Sphingosinicella sp. BN140058: one gene and its partner. The protein of the gene in region 2 interacts with the protein of the main gene of each other region in a pairwise test. Links are inferred from orthologs where the notes say so. Each region holds a gene or a part of one and is shown on either strand. Other genes may lie near its edges.

Region 1 (6,377 bases), 3.3 Mb from region 2 along the record:
CCGCCGGACAGCCGGTCGCCAAGCCGAGTTTCAACTGCCGTCATGCAGGAACACGGACGGAGCGGATGATCTGCGCGTCGCCCACTCTGGCCGGCCGCGACCGGCAGATGGCCTCGGTCTATTATGAAGCGATGGCGAACAGCGATGCGGCGACTCAGCGTCATCTGCGAAGGAGCCGCGATGCCTTCTTGGCCCGCCGTGAACGATGCGGCTCGGCGGCGTGCGTCGACGGCGTCTATGCCGCGCGGATTTCCGAGATCAGGAGCGTTCGGGAAGGCCGCTGAAGTCGCGGATTTCCTGTGGAAAAGATCCCGTTTCACTTTCCAATCGGGACGCGGCTGCCCATAACGAATCCATGTCCGCGCCCTACGTTCCGCTCCGAATCTTCTCCTGCTACACGATGCTGGAAGGCGCGATCGAGCCGAAGGCGATCGCCAAGCAGGCGAAAAAGCTCGATCTTCCCGCGGCGGCGCTTACCGACCGGAACGGCCTCTATGCCGCGATGGCCTTTACCGATGCGTGCAAAGGTGAGGGCGTCCAGCCGGTGGTCGGCACGATGCTCGGCCTCGCCCGGCCCGGAACGCCCGACGGCAAACCGCCGATCATCGATTGGCTTGCCCTCTACGCGCAGACCAGCGCCGGCTACGACAATCTCTGCGCGCTGGTCTCGGCCGCGCATCTCGATCGTCCCGTCGAAGAGGAAGCGCATGTCCGCTTCGACTTTCTCGAGGGGCGCACCGAAGGGCTGATTGCGCTGACCGCCGGTGCCGAGGGCGCGCTGGCCCGGCTGATCGCGGAAGGGCAGGATTCACTCGCCGACGACGTGCTCGGTCGGCTGGAGTCGCTGTTTCCCAACCGGCTCTACATCGAGCTCAGCCGCCGCGGCGACGCGGTCGAGGAGAAAGCCGAAGCGCGGCTGATCGACCTCGCTTATGCGCGCAATCTGCCGCTGGTCGCGACCAATCCGGCGCGGTTCGTCGAGCCGCATTTCCACCAAGCGCATGACGCCATGCTCTGCATCGCGCAATCGAGCCAGATCGACCGCGATGATCGCCGCAAATCCTCGCCCGAGGCCTGGATGAAGCCGGCTGCCGAGATGCGCCGTCTGTTCGAGGATCTTCCCGAAGCGATCGAGAATACGGCGGTGGTCGCGCGCCGCTGCGCGGTCGGCGCGCCGAAGCGCAAGCCGATCCTGCCGAGCGTCGCCGGCGATCTCGAAGGCGAGGCGCGGCAGCTGCGCGAGGACGCTTATGCCGGGCTCGAGAAACGGCTCGCCGTCTATCCCGATCTCACCGCCGAGCAGCGCCAGGTCTACCTCGATCGGCTGGAGTTCGAGATCAAGATCATCGTCGGGATGGGCTTCCCCGGCTACTTCCTGATCGTTGCCGACTTCATCAAATGGGCCAAGGACAACGACATTCCGGTCGGCCCGGGGCGCGGCTCGGGCGCCGGGTCCGCCGTCGCCTGGGCGCTCACCATCACCGATCTCGATCCGCTCCGGCTCGGCCTGCTGTTCGAACGCTTCCTCAATCCGGAACGCGTGTCGATGCCCGACTTCGACATCGACTTCTGCGAAACCCGGCGCGGCGAGGTCATACGTTACGTCCAGCAGCGCTACGGCGCTGACAAGGTCGCGCAGATCATCACCTTCGGAAAGCTGAAGGCGCGCGCCGTGCTCAAGGACACCGGCCGCGTGCTGCAGATGTCCTATGGGCAGGTGGATCGCCTGGCCAAGCTGATCCCGAATCATCCCACCGACCCGTGGACGCTCGACCGTGCGCTGAACGGCGTGTCGGAGCTTGCCGCCGAGTATAAGGGCGACGCGCAGGTCCGCCGCCTCTTCGACCTGGCGATGAAGCTCGAAGGCTTGCCGCGGCACAGCTCCACCCACGCCGCCGGCGTGGTGATCGGCGATCGCCGGCTCGATGCTCTGGTGCCGCTCTATCGCGATCCGCGCTCGGACATGCCGGTCACCCAATTCGACATGAAATATGTCGAAGGCGCGGGCCTCGTGAAGTTCGACTTTCTCGGCCTCAAGACGCTGTCGGTGCTGCAGAAGGCGGCACATCTGCTGCGCAAGCGCGGAATCGATGTCGCGTTCGACACGTTGGCGTGGGATGACGAAGAGGTCTACAAGCTGCTTCAGCGCGGCGAGACGGTGGGCGTGTTCCAGCTCGAATCCGAAGGCATGAGGCGCACCCTGGCGGCGGTGAAGCCGACCAATTTCGAGGACATCATCGCGCTCGTCTCGCTCTATCGGCCGGGCCCGATGGACAACATTCCGACCTTCGGCGCCCGCAAGAACGGCCGCGAGCCGATCGAATATCCGCACGCTTTGCTCGAGAACGTGCTGCGCGAGACCTATGGCATCTTCGTCTACCAGGAACAGGTGATGGAAGCCGCCAAGGTCCTCGCCGGCTACAGCCTCGGCGAAGCCGATCTTCTTCGGCGTGCCATGGGCAAGAAGATCAAGGCGGAGATGGACGCGCAGCGCGAACGCTTCGTCACCGGCTGCAAGGCGAACCAGATCGACAAGGCCAAGGCCAACGAATTGTTCGATTTGATCGACAAGTTCGCCGGCTACGGCTTCAACAAGAGCCACGCGGCGGCCTACGCCCTGGTCGCCTATCAGACGGCGTGGCTGAAGGCGCATTATCCGGTCGAATTCTACGCGGCGTCGATGTGCTTCGACATGCACCAGACCGACAAGCTCGCGATCTTCGTCGACGACATGCGCCGGCTCGAGATCGAGTGCCTGCCGCCCTGCGTCAACGCCAGCGAGGCCGAGTTCGATGTCGAGCCGCATGGCGAAGGTCACGCCGTTCGCTATGCGCTTGGCGCGCTCAAGGGCGTCGGCGAAAAGGCTATGGAGCAGCTCGTCGACGAACGGAAGATCAACGGGCGCTTCAAGTCGCTCGATGATTTCGCCGAACGGGTCGATCCGCGCCTGCTCAACCGCCGTCAGATCGAGAGTCTCGCCGCGGGCGGAGCGTTCGACGCGCTGGCACCGAACCGCGCCGCAGTGTTTGCTGCTGCCGAGACGATCCTGGCGCACGCGTCGAGCGCAGCCGAGGCGCGGACCAGCGGGCAGGGCGGGCTGTTCGGCGGCGAGAGCAATGTCGTGCCGATCCGGATGCCGGTCGCCGCCGCATGGTCGATGGCCGAGAGCATGGCGGCGGAAAAGGAAGCGTTCGGCTTCTATTTTTCCGCGCATCCTGTCGATCGCTTCCGCCACCTTGCCGAGGCGCATGGCGCACGCAGCTTCGGCGCCTATTGCGCGATGCCGGCGCCGCCGGACGGCGGCCGCTCCAACGGCGTGATGGCGGGCATGGTCGAAGATGCGCGCTGGCGGACGTCGGCACGCGGCCGCCGCTATCTGATGGCGACGATGTCGGATGCGTCGGGGCAGTTCGTCGCGACCTGCTTCGAAGACGATGTCGCAGAACGGCTGGAGGAAGCGGCCAAGTCCGGCGCCTGCGCGCTGCTCACCGTCGAGCTCGATCGCCGCCCCGGCGACGAGACCCCGCGTGTGACGATCAAGCAGATCCAGCTGTTCGAAACCCTGTCGAAGCGCGCTCGTCTGCAGCTCGAAGTCGAGGTTGCCGACGAAGCGGCGCTGCGCCGCCTTGCCGAGGCATTGGCAAGCGAGCGCGGCGGCGTCGGCGATCTTCGCCTGCGCGCCAGGTTCGATGGTGGTCAGGCCGAGGTGCTGCTCGGCCGCGACTTCAAGCTGGACGCCGATCTCGCGGCGCGCATCGAGCGTCTGCCGGGCATCGTCGCCGTCAATCTCTCGGCCGCCCCCGCGCCGCGGCTTGCGCTGGTCTCCTGAGGGCATACACTCCCCCGCAAACGGGAGAGTTTATGCTTGGTGGAATGCAGGATTGGCCGCTCCGCATCATGCGGATCCTCGATCACGCGGCGCGCGAGCACGGCACGCGTGAACTCGTTTCCCTCTATGCCGACGGGACGGTGACGCGCACCGATTGGGCGGGAATCCAGCGCGACAGCCGCAAGCTCGCGGCGGCGCTCGAGCGGCTCGGCGTCCGTCCGGGCGATCGCGTCGCAACGCTGGCGATGAACCACAGCCGGCACGTCGTCGCCTGGTACGGGACGATCGGCATGGGCGGGATCATCCACACCATCAACCCGCGCCTGTTCGACGATCAGCTCGCCTACATCGCCAACCATGCCGAGGACAGGATCCTGTTCTACGATCGCGCCTTCGCGCCCCTGGTCGAGCGGCTGAAGCCGCGCTGGACGACGATCGAGAAATTCATCTGCTTCGACCCCGCACCGGGCGAGCCCGGGTTCGAGAATCTGATCGACGAAGAAGCCGGCGATTATCAGTGGCGCGAGGGCGACGAGCGCGAACCGGCGATGCTCTGCTACACCAGCGGCACCACCGGCGATCCCAAGGGCGTATTGTACGAGCATCGCTCGACCGTGTTGCAGGCGATGACGTTGACCTCGGGCGATCTGTTCGAGCTGACCGCCCGGGCCGTGGTGCTGCCGGTCGTGCCGATGTTCCACGCGGCCGCCTGGGGCCTGCCGTTCGCGACCGCGATTGCCGGCGGCAAGATGGTCTTTTCGGCCGACTATAATCCGAGTGTGATGTGCGATCTGATGCGGGCCGAGAAGGTCAGCCACACTGCCGGCGTGCCGACCGTCTGGCTCGCGCTGATCGCCCATGTCGAGGCGACCGACGGCGATCTGGCAAGCCTGCGCGTCGTCCACATCGGCGGCGCCGCGGCGCCGCGATCGATGATCGAGTGGTTCCGCGATCGCGGCATCCGGGTTGGTCATGCGTGGGGGATGACCGAGATGTCGCCGCTCGGCACCTGCGGGGCGCCGCTCGGCAATTGGGACGAACTCGATGACGGCGCCCAGCTCGATTATCTGTGTCGGCAAGGACGGGTGCCGTTCGGGGTGGAACTGCGCACCGTCGACGACGCGGGCGCGGTTCTGCCGCGCGACGGCAAGGCCTCCGGCCGGCTGCAGGCGCGAGGACCCTGGGTGCTCCGCCAGTATTTCCAGGACGAGCGCGGTCCGGTGATCGATGCAGAGGGCTGGTTCGACACCGGCGACGTCGCCATTCTGCATGCCGACGGCGTGATGCAGATCACCGATCGTTCGAAGGACGTGATCAAGTCCGGCGGCGAATGGATCAGCTCGATCGAGCTCGAAAATGCGGCCGTCGGCTGTCCCGGAGTGGCCGAGGCCGCCGCCGTCGCCGTCGCGCATCCGAAATGGGACGAGCGGCCGCTGCTGCTGGTCGTCCGCAAGCCCGGGGCGCAGATCGGCGCGGAGGAGATCCTGGCCCACCTTGCCGATCATGTCGCCAAATGGTGGCTTCCCGACGAAATCGTCTTCGTCGACAGCCTTCCGCACACCGCGACCGGCAAATTGTTGAAAACGGCACTGCGCGAACAGTATCGCGATTACCGCCTGCGCACTGCGGCGTGAGGGGACGGACCAGCCTGTGAAGAGCGTACAACAGCAATTGTTCGAACTGGCCGAAGCCGGGCTTGGCGAGGGCCGGCCGCTCTGGGTCAGCATCGATCACGTTCCCGGCGAATGGCATCGGGTGACGAGCATCGCCCGCAGCCGAGGCGGCAGTTTCATCCAGATGCGCGCTGCGGCGGATGGCGACCTGATCGTTTGCCGGTTCAAGGATCTCGCTGCGGTTCGTTTCGACGAGGAGCAGCGCGCGAGCGCCTAGAGAAGCCGCAACTGGGCACCTTGCGGCGGCACGAACAGATCCGTGCGAAGGCTCGCTTTCTCGCGGGTAAGTCCGTGCTTGGTCATGGCGATCTTGAAGCGGGTCGCGATCAGGTCGGCCCAGGGGCCGGAGCCCCGCATCCGGGTGAAGAAATCGGGATCGTTGTCGCGGCCGCCGCGCAACTCCCGGATGATGTTCATCACCTTGCCGGCGCGGTCGCCGAAATGTTCGTCCAGCCACGCCCGGAACAAGGGCGCGACCTCGTGCGGCAGCCGGACCGGGAGGTAGAAGACTCCCACGGCGCCGGCCTCTGCTGCAGCCTCGACGATCTGTTCGACTTCATGATCGGTGATGCCGGGAATGACCGGCGCGATCGCGACATGGGCGGGAATGCCCGCCTCGGTCAGCATCCGCACCGCCGCCAGACGCTTGCGTGCGGCCGGCGCGCGCGGTTCGAGCGTGCGGGAGATAGCGGGCGTCAGCGATGTGACCGAGATTGCGACGGAGGCGAGCCCATCCGCCGCCATCGGTGCGAGGATGTCGATATCTCTCGTCACCCGATCCGACTTGGTGGTGATCGTCAGCGGATGCCTGGTCTCGGCGAGGACCTGTAGCACGCTGCGGGTGATCTTCCAGCGCGCCTCGATCGGCTGGTAGG
Region 2 (7,655 bases):
CCTGGCGGCTGGCCGCCTGGAGCCTTGCAGGGTTGCTCCTGATCCTGCCGATGCTGGCGATGCGGTTCAGCGCGGAGGTGAACTGGACGACCGGCGACTTCTTGTTGGCGGGCCTGCTTCTAGGCGGCACCGGCCTGATCCTCGAACTGGCGGTGTGGCGATCGCGCGATCTCGTCTACCGGGCTGCGGCTGGGATGGCGCTTGCCGCAGCCTTCTTGATCCTGTGGGCCAATGCCGCGGTCGGCATGATCGGCGATGAGGACAATCGCTACAACCTTCTGTTCCTGGCGCCGATCGCCATCGCTCTCCTCGGCACGATCGCGAGCCGGATGCGGGCGGCTGGAATGGCCCGGACGATGCTCGCCGCAGCCGCAGCGCATCTTGCAATCGCGCTCGGCGGTCTACCCGCTGACCGCCATGGCGCGCTTATCAGCGCAGGGCTGGCCGCACTCTGGCTGATCTCGGCCGGCTTGTTTCGGGCCGCGGCATCGCGGCGGAGCTCCGGCGACGAGGATCGAGGCGGTCGCGCGTGACGCCCGCCAGGTCCGGTCGCCCAGGGACCGGACCCTAATGATGGCCCGGTCCCTGGTCCTGCAGCTGGTTGCCGGGCGCGCCGACCTCGCCCGCGGGCAGCACGATCGCGACGTTCTGCATCATGCCCTGATCCTCGTGATCGAGGATGTGACAGTGGAGCACGAATTCGCCGATGTAGCGCTGATAGCGGGTGCGCACGGTGATCGTGTAGACGCCGCCTGCCTTGCCGACGCTGGAGCCGGGCAGCAGGCTCTTGATCATGAGCGTGTCCTTCCAGACACCTTTCAGCCCCGGATATTGCGGGTCGGCCGGCTTGCCGCCGATGTCGTCGACTGCGCCGGGCACGCTCACGTCCTTGCCGTTGGGATCGAGGATCGAGACGATCTGGAACGGATTGACGTGAATGTGGAAGGGGTGGCTGACGAATTGCGATTGCAGCGACCATTGCTCGACCGCGCCCAGGTTGAGCTGGCGGTCGACCCGGTTCGGATCGTAGGGACGCGGCTCATAATCCTGGCTGCCGACCTCGAACATCGTGCTCTGGGTGCTGACGTCGATGTTGAAGGTGAGGTTCTGGTAGCCCGTCACCTCCTTGTCGCCGACATCGGGGTGCGGGACGAACCGCGAAAAGCGTAGGTCGGCGGCGAGATCGGCGATGACGCCGTCCCGCACGTCGGGGGGCATCAGGCGCCGCGCGCGGTCGATCAGCGCCTTCTGCACGTAACCCCGGATGTCACCGCCGGTGGCCGTGCCGGGGCGGACCGAGACGATGCCGAGCAGACGCTGCGGCACGTCGTCATTGCCGACGCTGCCGGCTTCGGGAGTCTCGATGTCCAACGCGCAATAGTCGCGGGACTCCGGCAGCGTAACGAGCGCGTCGAAGCGATAGCCGGGCTGGAACGTCGCGAGTCTGGTCTCCTGCGCCGCCGCCATGGTCAACCCGTCGGCCGCGACCAGTTGGTAGGGCACCGGCGCGCCGGTGCAGTTCTGCTTCACCCAGGCGTCCATCTGCGGCGCGGCGAGACGGTCCGGCCGAGCCACGCCGGGTTTCAGGGCACGGAATTGCAGGGCGATGGTGTCGCGGACGCCGCCATGGATCATCCGCCAGCGCTGGATCTCGCCCTGCGCGGCGGCGATGGTCGGCAGCACTTCGCCGTTGATGCTGGTGAAACGGCCGGATGCGGCCCAGCTGCCCGGCCCGAAGGGCGCATAGCTCTCGATCCGTCCAGCCTGTCCGGCAGGGCAATCATAGGTCTCGTTGGCCTTGGTGTCGCGCTGGGCTGGATCATTCAGGCAATAATATTGGATCTGCTGAAAGACGAGGACCTGCTCCTTCATGTCCCTGAGCAGCGTATCAAGGTCGCCGTTCGCCTGTGATGTCGGGGGCCGGTCGCCGCGAATGATCAGCGCGCCGGCCATGCCGCTCGACACCTGCAGCGCGGTCGAGCCGTGGCGATGGGTATGGTACCAGAAGGTGCCCGCCGGATGATCGGCCGGGATGTTGTATTCATATTGGAATTTGACGCCGGGGTTGATCGACAGCAGCACGTTGTCGCCGTTGCCGGACGGGTTCACCCACAGGCCGTGGCTGTGCAGATTGGTGCCGTTGAAGCAGTGCGGAATGTTGATGTGGTGGTCGCCGGTGGCGCAGCTCGCATCGGCCGGCAATCGGTTGTTGAGCGCGATCCGTACCGTTTCCCCCGGCGCGGCGACGATCATCGGCGACACGAACGCTGCGCGAGGCGGCGGCGGCGGATCGGTCGGATCGGCGTAGGCGCGCAGATGTACCTTGTCCCATGCCCCGGTCGCCGGGTTGAAGATCTCGCCGTCGCGGTAGACGATGTCGAGGTTGAGCAGCCGCTCCTTGCCGCCGGCGAGGCCGGGCTGCGACAACAGCAATTTGGACGGCGCGTCCGGCGCGGCACCGAGCTCAGGCGGATTGACGACGAGGCGATCGTCGTCCTGCGCCGCGGCCGGCGCCCCCCAGGCAAAAGCGCAGGCGGCGGCGCCTGCAAGCCAGAGACATGCGCGTTGCTTGACCATGATTCCCCCCTGCCCTGGCGGCGATCGGCAGCCGGGCCGGGGCAAGATAGACGACGAAGGCGCCTGCCAAGAATAAGGGGATTGGTCCGAAACAGAGCAGATCGTCGGCCGCAGAGCCGAAGAGATCAGGCGAGCGCGGCGCGGGCCGCGATCAGGGCGTCGGCGCCTGCGGCGATCGTCTCCGGCTTCTTGGCGAAGCACAAACGGATGATGCTGGTCACCGGATCCTCGGCGTAGAAAGGCGACAGCGGGATCGCCGCGACCCGGAAGTCGCGGACGATCCGATCGCAGAAGCTCGCATCGTCGAGCGCGATGCCGGAGGCGGGCAGGTCGACGCAGACGAAGTAGGTGCCCTCCGCCGGAAGCAGGCTGAAGCCGCCGGCGGTCAATCGGGCGACGAGGTCGTCACGCGACGCGGCGAAGGTCCGGCGCATCGTCTCGAAGGTCGTCATGTCCTTGCCAAGGCCGTAGCCAACCGCCGCCTGGAGATTGGGCGGCGTCGCATAGGCAAGGAACTGGTGCGCCTTGGAGATCGGCACGGCGAGATCGGGCGGTGCCACGATCCAGCCGACCTTCCAGCCGGTCAGCGAAAAGATCTTGCCCGCGGAACCGACCTTCACCGTGCGCTCCGCCATGCCCGGCAGCGACGCCAGTGGCCGCAGTGTGCGGCCGTCGAAGACGACATGTTCCCACACCTCGTCCGTCAGCGCGACCGCATCGTGGCGCACGCAGGCTGCGGCAAGCAGGCCGAGTTCGGTCTCGTCGAACACCCGCGCACTCGGATTGTGAGGGTTGTTGAAGATGACCAGGCGGGTGCGCGGCGTGAAGGCAGCCGCCAGCGCCGCTTCCGTGATCCGCCAATCGGGCGGTGCCAGACGGATGAAGCGGGGAACCCCGCCGGCGCGCAGCACCATCGGCAGATAGGCATCGTAGAGCGGCTGGAAGAGCAAAACCTCGTCGCCCGGCTCCACCAAGGCTAGGATCGCCGCCGCCAGCGCCTCGGTCGCACCGGAGGTCACGGTGACGTCGGCTGGCGCAATCTCCAGCCGCTGATGGGCGCGATAGTGCGTCGCAACCGCTTCGCGCAGCATCGGCAGGCCGAGCATCGGCGCATATTGATTGGACTCGTGCAACAGCGCGTCGGCGGCGCGGCCGACGACATCGTCCGGCCAGCCGAAATCGGGAAAGCCCTGGCCGAGATTGACCGCGCCGTGTTCGACGGCGAGCGTCGACATCGCGGCGAAGATCGAGGTCGGCGTGTTGGCGAACAGCGGATTCATCAGGTTCCCCGGCCTGGCGGCCGCGTCAGAGCCGCTCGAGCAGCGCCATCGCGGCGGCGGGCGCACGCTCCTTGGCGCCGTTGATCATGAACACGTAGACATCGCGCGGCCCTGCCGCCGGCTCCTTGGCGCTGTAGGGATAATCGGGCGGACAGGTGCCGCCGGCCCAGCCCCGCGCCACCTCGGCCCAGCGATCGAGCTCCGCCGGCGCATAACCCTGCGGTTCGTCGCTGCGGGCGCCGAGCAGGCGGGCGTAGACGAGGTCGCCGCTGAGATCGGGAACGCAGGGGAATTCCTCGCCGTCCCCGAACACGATCGCGACTCCGGCCTCCCGCATCATCGCGACGAAGGCGGGATCGCGGAAGCTCTCGTGGCGCGGCTCCACGGCGTGCTGCAAGGTAACGCCGGCGACCTTGCGCGGCAGCAGATCGAGAAAGGCACGGAAATCGTCCGGATCGAATTTCTTGGTCGCCATCAGCTGCCAGACGATCGGACCGAGCTTGTCGCCCAATTCGGTGAAGCCCTGATTGCAGAAGCGCTCGATGCCCTCGCCGCTCTCGCCGAGCACGCGGCGATTGCTGCAATAACGCGAGCCCTTCAGCGCGAACTTGAAGCCGTCGGGCACCGCCTTGGCCCACTTCTCGTACGACGCCGGCGACTGCAACTTGTAATAGGTGGCGTTGATCTCGATCGCGGTGACGTGCTGCGCCGCATATTCGAGCTGCTTCGTCTTGGCGAGTTTGGGGGGATAGAAGGTCTCGCGCCAGGGCTCGTAGTCCCAACCGCCTATGCCCACCCGGATCGTGCCTGCGCTCATCCTGCCTTGCTACCCCGCCGGCCGGCATCGCTCAACCCGCGCTTGATCGTAACGCACGGCGACGCCACAGCGCAGGGGAACACGGGAAAAGGGTTCGGCATGAAGATCGACCGGCGAGGCGCAATGGCATTGGGAATGGCGGGATTGGCAGCGGCAGGAACCGCCCGTGCGCAGGGGGGCAGCGATCGCCGCCCGCCCGATCCGGGCGAGACGATCCACTTGTGGCCGAACGGCGCGCCGGGTGAAGACCGCGTGACCGTCACTCCGGAGGTGACCGAGCGCAGCACCTCCCCCGATTATCACGATCGCTTCGCCGCCTACACCCGCGACCCGCGGATGATGGTCTATCGGCCCGCCAAGCCGAACGGCGCTGCGATGCTGCTGATCCCCGGCGGCGGCTATCGCTATTCGGTGCTCGACAAGGAAGGAACCGAGATCGCGCTGCCGTTCAGCAAGGCGGGCATCACCTGTTTCGTGCTGCTCTACCGCCTGCCCGCCGATGGCTGGACCGCCGGCCACGACGCGCCGCTGCAGGATGCGCAGCGCGCGCTCCGCATCATCCGCGGCCGCGCCGCCGAATTCGGCATCGATCCGAAGCGGGTGGGCGTGCTCGGCGCCTCCGCCGGCGGTCACCTCGCCGCCTGGCTGTCCACGGGCGCGCATTACCAGGTCTATCAGCCCGTGGATCGGCTCGACACCGTCTCCGCCAAACCCGATTTCTCGCTGCTCCTCTATCCGGTGATCGCCATGGCAGAGCCGCACGTCCATGCCGGCTCGCGCAAGGAGCTGCTCGGGGCGTCACCAACGCCGCAGCAGATCGCCGCTTACTCGCCCTATCTGCAGGTACGCGCCGACACCCCGCCGGCCTTCCTCGTCCATGCCTATGACGATGGCGGCGTGCCGATCGAGAACAGCTTCCTGTACGCGGCTGCGCTTCGGGCCGCCAAGGTCCCAGTGGAAACCCATTATTTCGAGGAAGGCGGGCACGGCTTCGGCATCCGCCAGACCAAGGACCTTCCCGCCGCCGCCTGGCCCGACCTGTTCCTGGCCTGGGCGGCACGCAGGGGCTATCTGGGCGCAAGCACCTCGGCCAGAGCGCGCTGAAAGCGCGCAGGGTCCTCAACCTGCGGTGAGTGTCCGAGCCCGTCCAGACGGACGAGGCGGGCGCCGGGGATGTGCTTCACCGCATCCTCCGCCGCCTGCGGTACAGTGCGGACCTGTGCCGGATCCGGTGCGGTGCCGCCGCGAAAGGCGGTGAGGTCGCGCTGGCCGATGATCAGCGCCGTCGGCATCGTCAGCCGCGGCAGCTCCGCCGCCACCGGTTGGGTCTGGATCATGTCGGACAGCCGCGCCTGTGCCTCGCGGACGATGTCGCCGTTCGGGCTCGCATATTGGCCGGCGAGCATCGCCACCCAGCGATCATAGGCCGGCCGCCATTCGCCATGGTAATAATTGCGCAGCTGATAGGCCTTGATCGATCTGGCGTCGGTCTTCGCCTCTTCCGCACGCAGCGTACCGAGATCGGCATAAGGCACGCCTTCGGCGAGCGTATCGTTGAGCCCCAGCGGATTGACCAGCACCAGCTGCGACACACGGTCCGGGTGCAGCAGGGCGAAGCGCACCGCCAGCATGCCGCCGGTCGAATGCCCGATCAGGGTGACGGCGCCGGCCCCGGCGCGATCGAGCAGTCGCCTGGTCAGCTCGGCGAGGCTGTGGAAGCTATATTGGTAGCCGGCGGGCTTCGAGGATTTGCAGAAGCCGATCTGATCGGGAACGATCACCCGGTAGCCGGTGGCGGCCAGCGCGCGGGCCGTCTCTCCCCAGGTCGCGGCACAGAAATTCTTGCCGTGGAGAAGCACGATGGTGCGCCCGTTCGCCGCGGCGGTCGGCGCGACGTCCAAATAGGCCATGCGCACCGCGCCGCCCTGCGATTCCGTGTCGAACCAGCGTACCGGATAGGGATAATCGAAATGCTCGAGATTGGCCCCGAGCGTCTCGGCCGCTGCCGGGCTGGCCGCGAGGGCGGCGGCGATCAGGAGCGGAACTCGTTTCAAGGCGATCTTCCTTCGGTCATGATGTTCGGCAGCCGTCCAACGCGCCGCCGCCTAGACGGTCGCACATCCTTATGACAACGGTTACCGTCGAGGCTAATTTGGTGACCAATCGAGGAGAGACGCATGCTGATCCTGGCACTCGCGCTGGCGGCAGCGCCGCCGATGGTGGTGATCGACGAACGCAAGGTCGTGCGCGAGGAAGCGCCGCCGCACGGCGCGATCGGGATGAGCACGGCCTACCGGATCAGCGACGCCGCACCGGCGCGCAAGATGGAGTTCAGGAAGCGCGTCCTTCACAAGGGCGCCGCGATCGGGCTCCACCCGATCGCGCATGACGAAGTCTATTACGTCCTCTCCGGCGAGGGCGAGGTCGAATCGGACGGGGTCAAGGCGCGGCTGATCCCGGGGATGACCGCCTATCTGTACGACGGCGCCAATGTCGGTATTCGCCAGTTGGGCGACGCGCCGCTGGCGCTGATCGTCTCCTACCCGCTCGAGCAGAGAACGGCCGCGCCGAAGCCGTAGCCGTCCTCTGGTCAGCGCTGCGTGCCGAGCGCGCCCATCAGCTTGACCATGTTGGCCATGTAGGTGGCGGTGGAGATGCCGGTCACCGGATGGTCGGTCGTGTAGGGCGACGTGTCGGTGTCGTCGCCGACATGGGTCGAGCGGAAGTCGCCGGGCGCGGGCGTCGCTGAACCGTCGCCCTTATACGGGTTGCTCGTCGCCTTGAGCGGGGTCGGCCACCAGCCCTGGCTGTTGAGCGAGCGGATCAGGTCCCGCGGCGTCGCCGTTACCGAGCCCGCGTTGAGATCGGAGCCGACCATTCCGCCGCTGACGAAAAAGCGCGGCAGCGGTGCCGCATTGGCCGCCAGCAGAGGCGAATCCTTCGTCGCCTCGGCGACGGGCAACGCCTTCAGCGCTTCATAT

What was found. The genes of interacting proteins can lie anywhere in the genome.
Region 1: the proteins of ETR14_RS05290 (region 2) and dnaE interact in binary tests that used the Escherichia coli proteins (3 or more experiments, as listed by UniProt). The link is inferred for Sphingosinicella sp. BN140058 from one-to-one orthologs.

The regions. Positions count from the first base shown.
Region 1 is NZ_CP035501.1:4,477,446-4,483,822, forward strand. Bases 1-4,029 are described here. They hold dnaE (DNA polymerase III subunit alpha), read left to right. Parts: upstream 1-355; coding sequence 356-3,829; downstream 3,830-4,029. Other genes in these bases: ETR14_RS20175 (lysozyme inhibitor LprI family protein), read left to right, coding at 1-284; ETR14_RS20185 (long-chain fatty acid--CoA ligase), read left to right, coding at 3,862-4,029. In the rest of the region: more of ETR14_RS20185, read left to right, coding at 4,030-5,463; ETR14_RS20190 (hypothetical protein), read left to right, coding at 5,480-5,719; ETR14_RS20195 (PA0069 family radical SAM protein), read right to left, coding at 5,716-6,377. UniProt on the Escherichia coli protein: DNA polymerase III is a complex, multichain enzyme responsible for most of the replicative synthesis in bacteria. This DNA polymerase also exhibits 3' to 5' exonuclease activity. The alpha chain is the DNA polymerase catalytic subunit.
Region 2 is NZ_CP035501.1:1,174,304-1,181,958, forward strand. The notes cover bases 1,781-4,739. They hold ETR14_RS05290 (aminotransferase), read right to left. Parts: upstream 3,858-4,739; coding sequence 2,703-3,857; downstream 1,781-2,702. Other genes in these bases: ETR14_RS05285 (multicopper oxidase family protein), read right to left, coding at 1,781-2,577; ETR14_RS05295 (DUF72 domain-containing protein), read right to left, coding at 3,883-4,674. Also shown: ETR14_RS05280 (hypothetical protein), read left to right, coding at 1-533; more of ETR14_RS05285, read right to left, coding at 568-1,780; ETR14_RS05300 (alpha/beta hydrolase), read left to right, coding at 4,810-5,778; ETR14_RS05305 (alpha/beta fold hydrolase), read right to left, coding at 5,742-6,728; ETR14_RS05310 (cupin domain-containing protein), read left to right, coding at 6,852-7,253; ETR14_RS05315 (pectate lyase), read right to left, coding at 7,265-7,655. UniProt on the Escherichia coli protein: Shows aminotransferase activity with methionine and histidine as substrates, and to a lesser extent also with phenylalanine.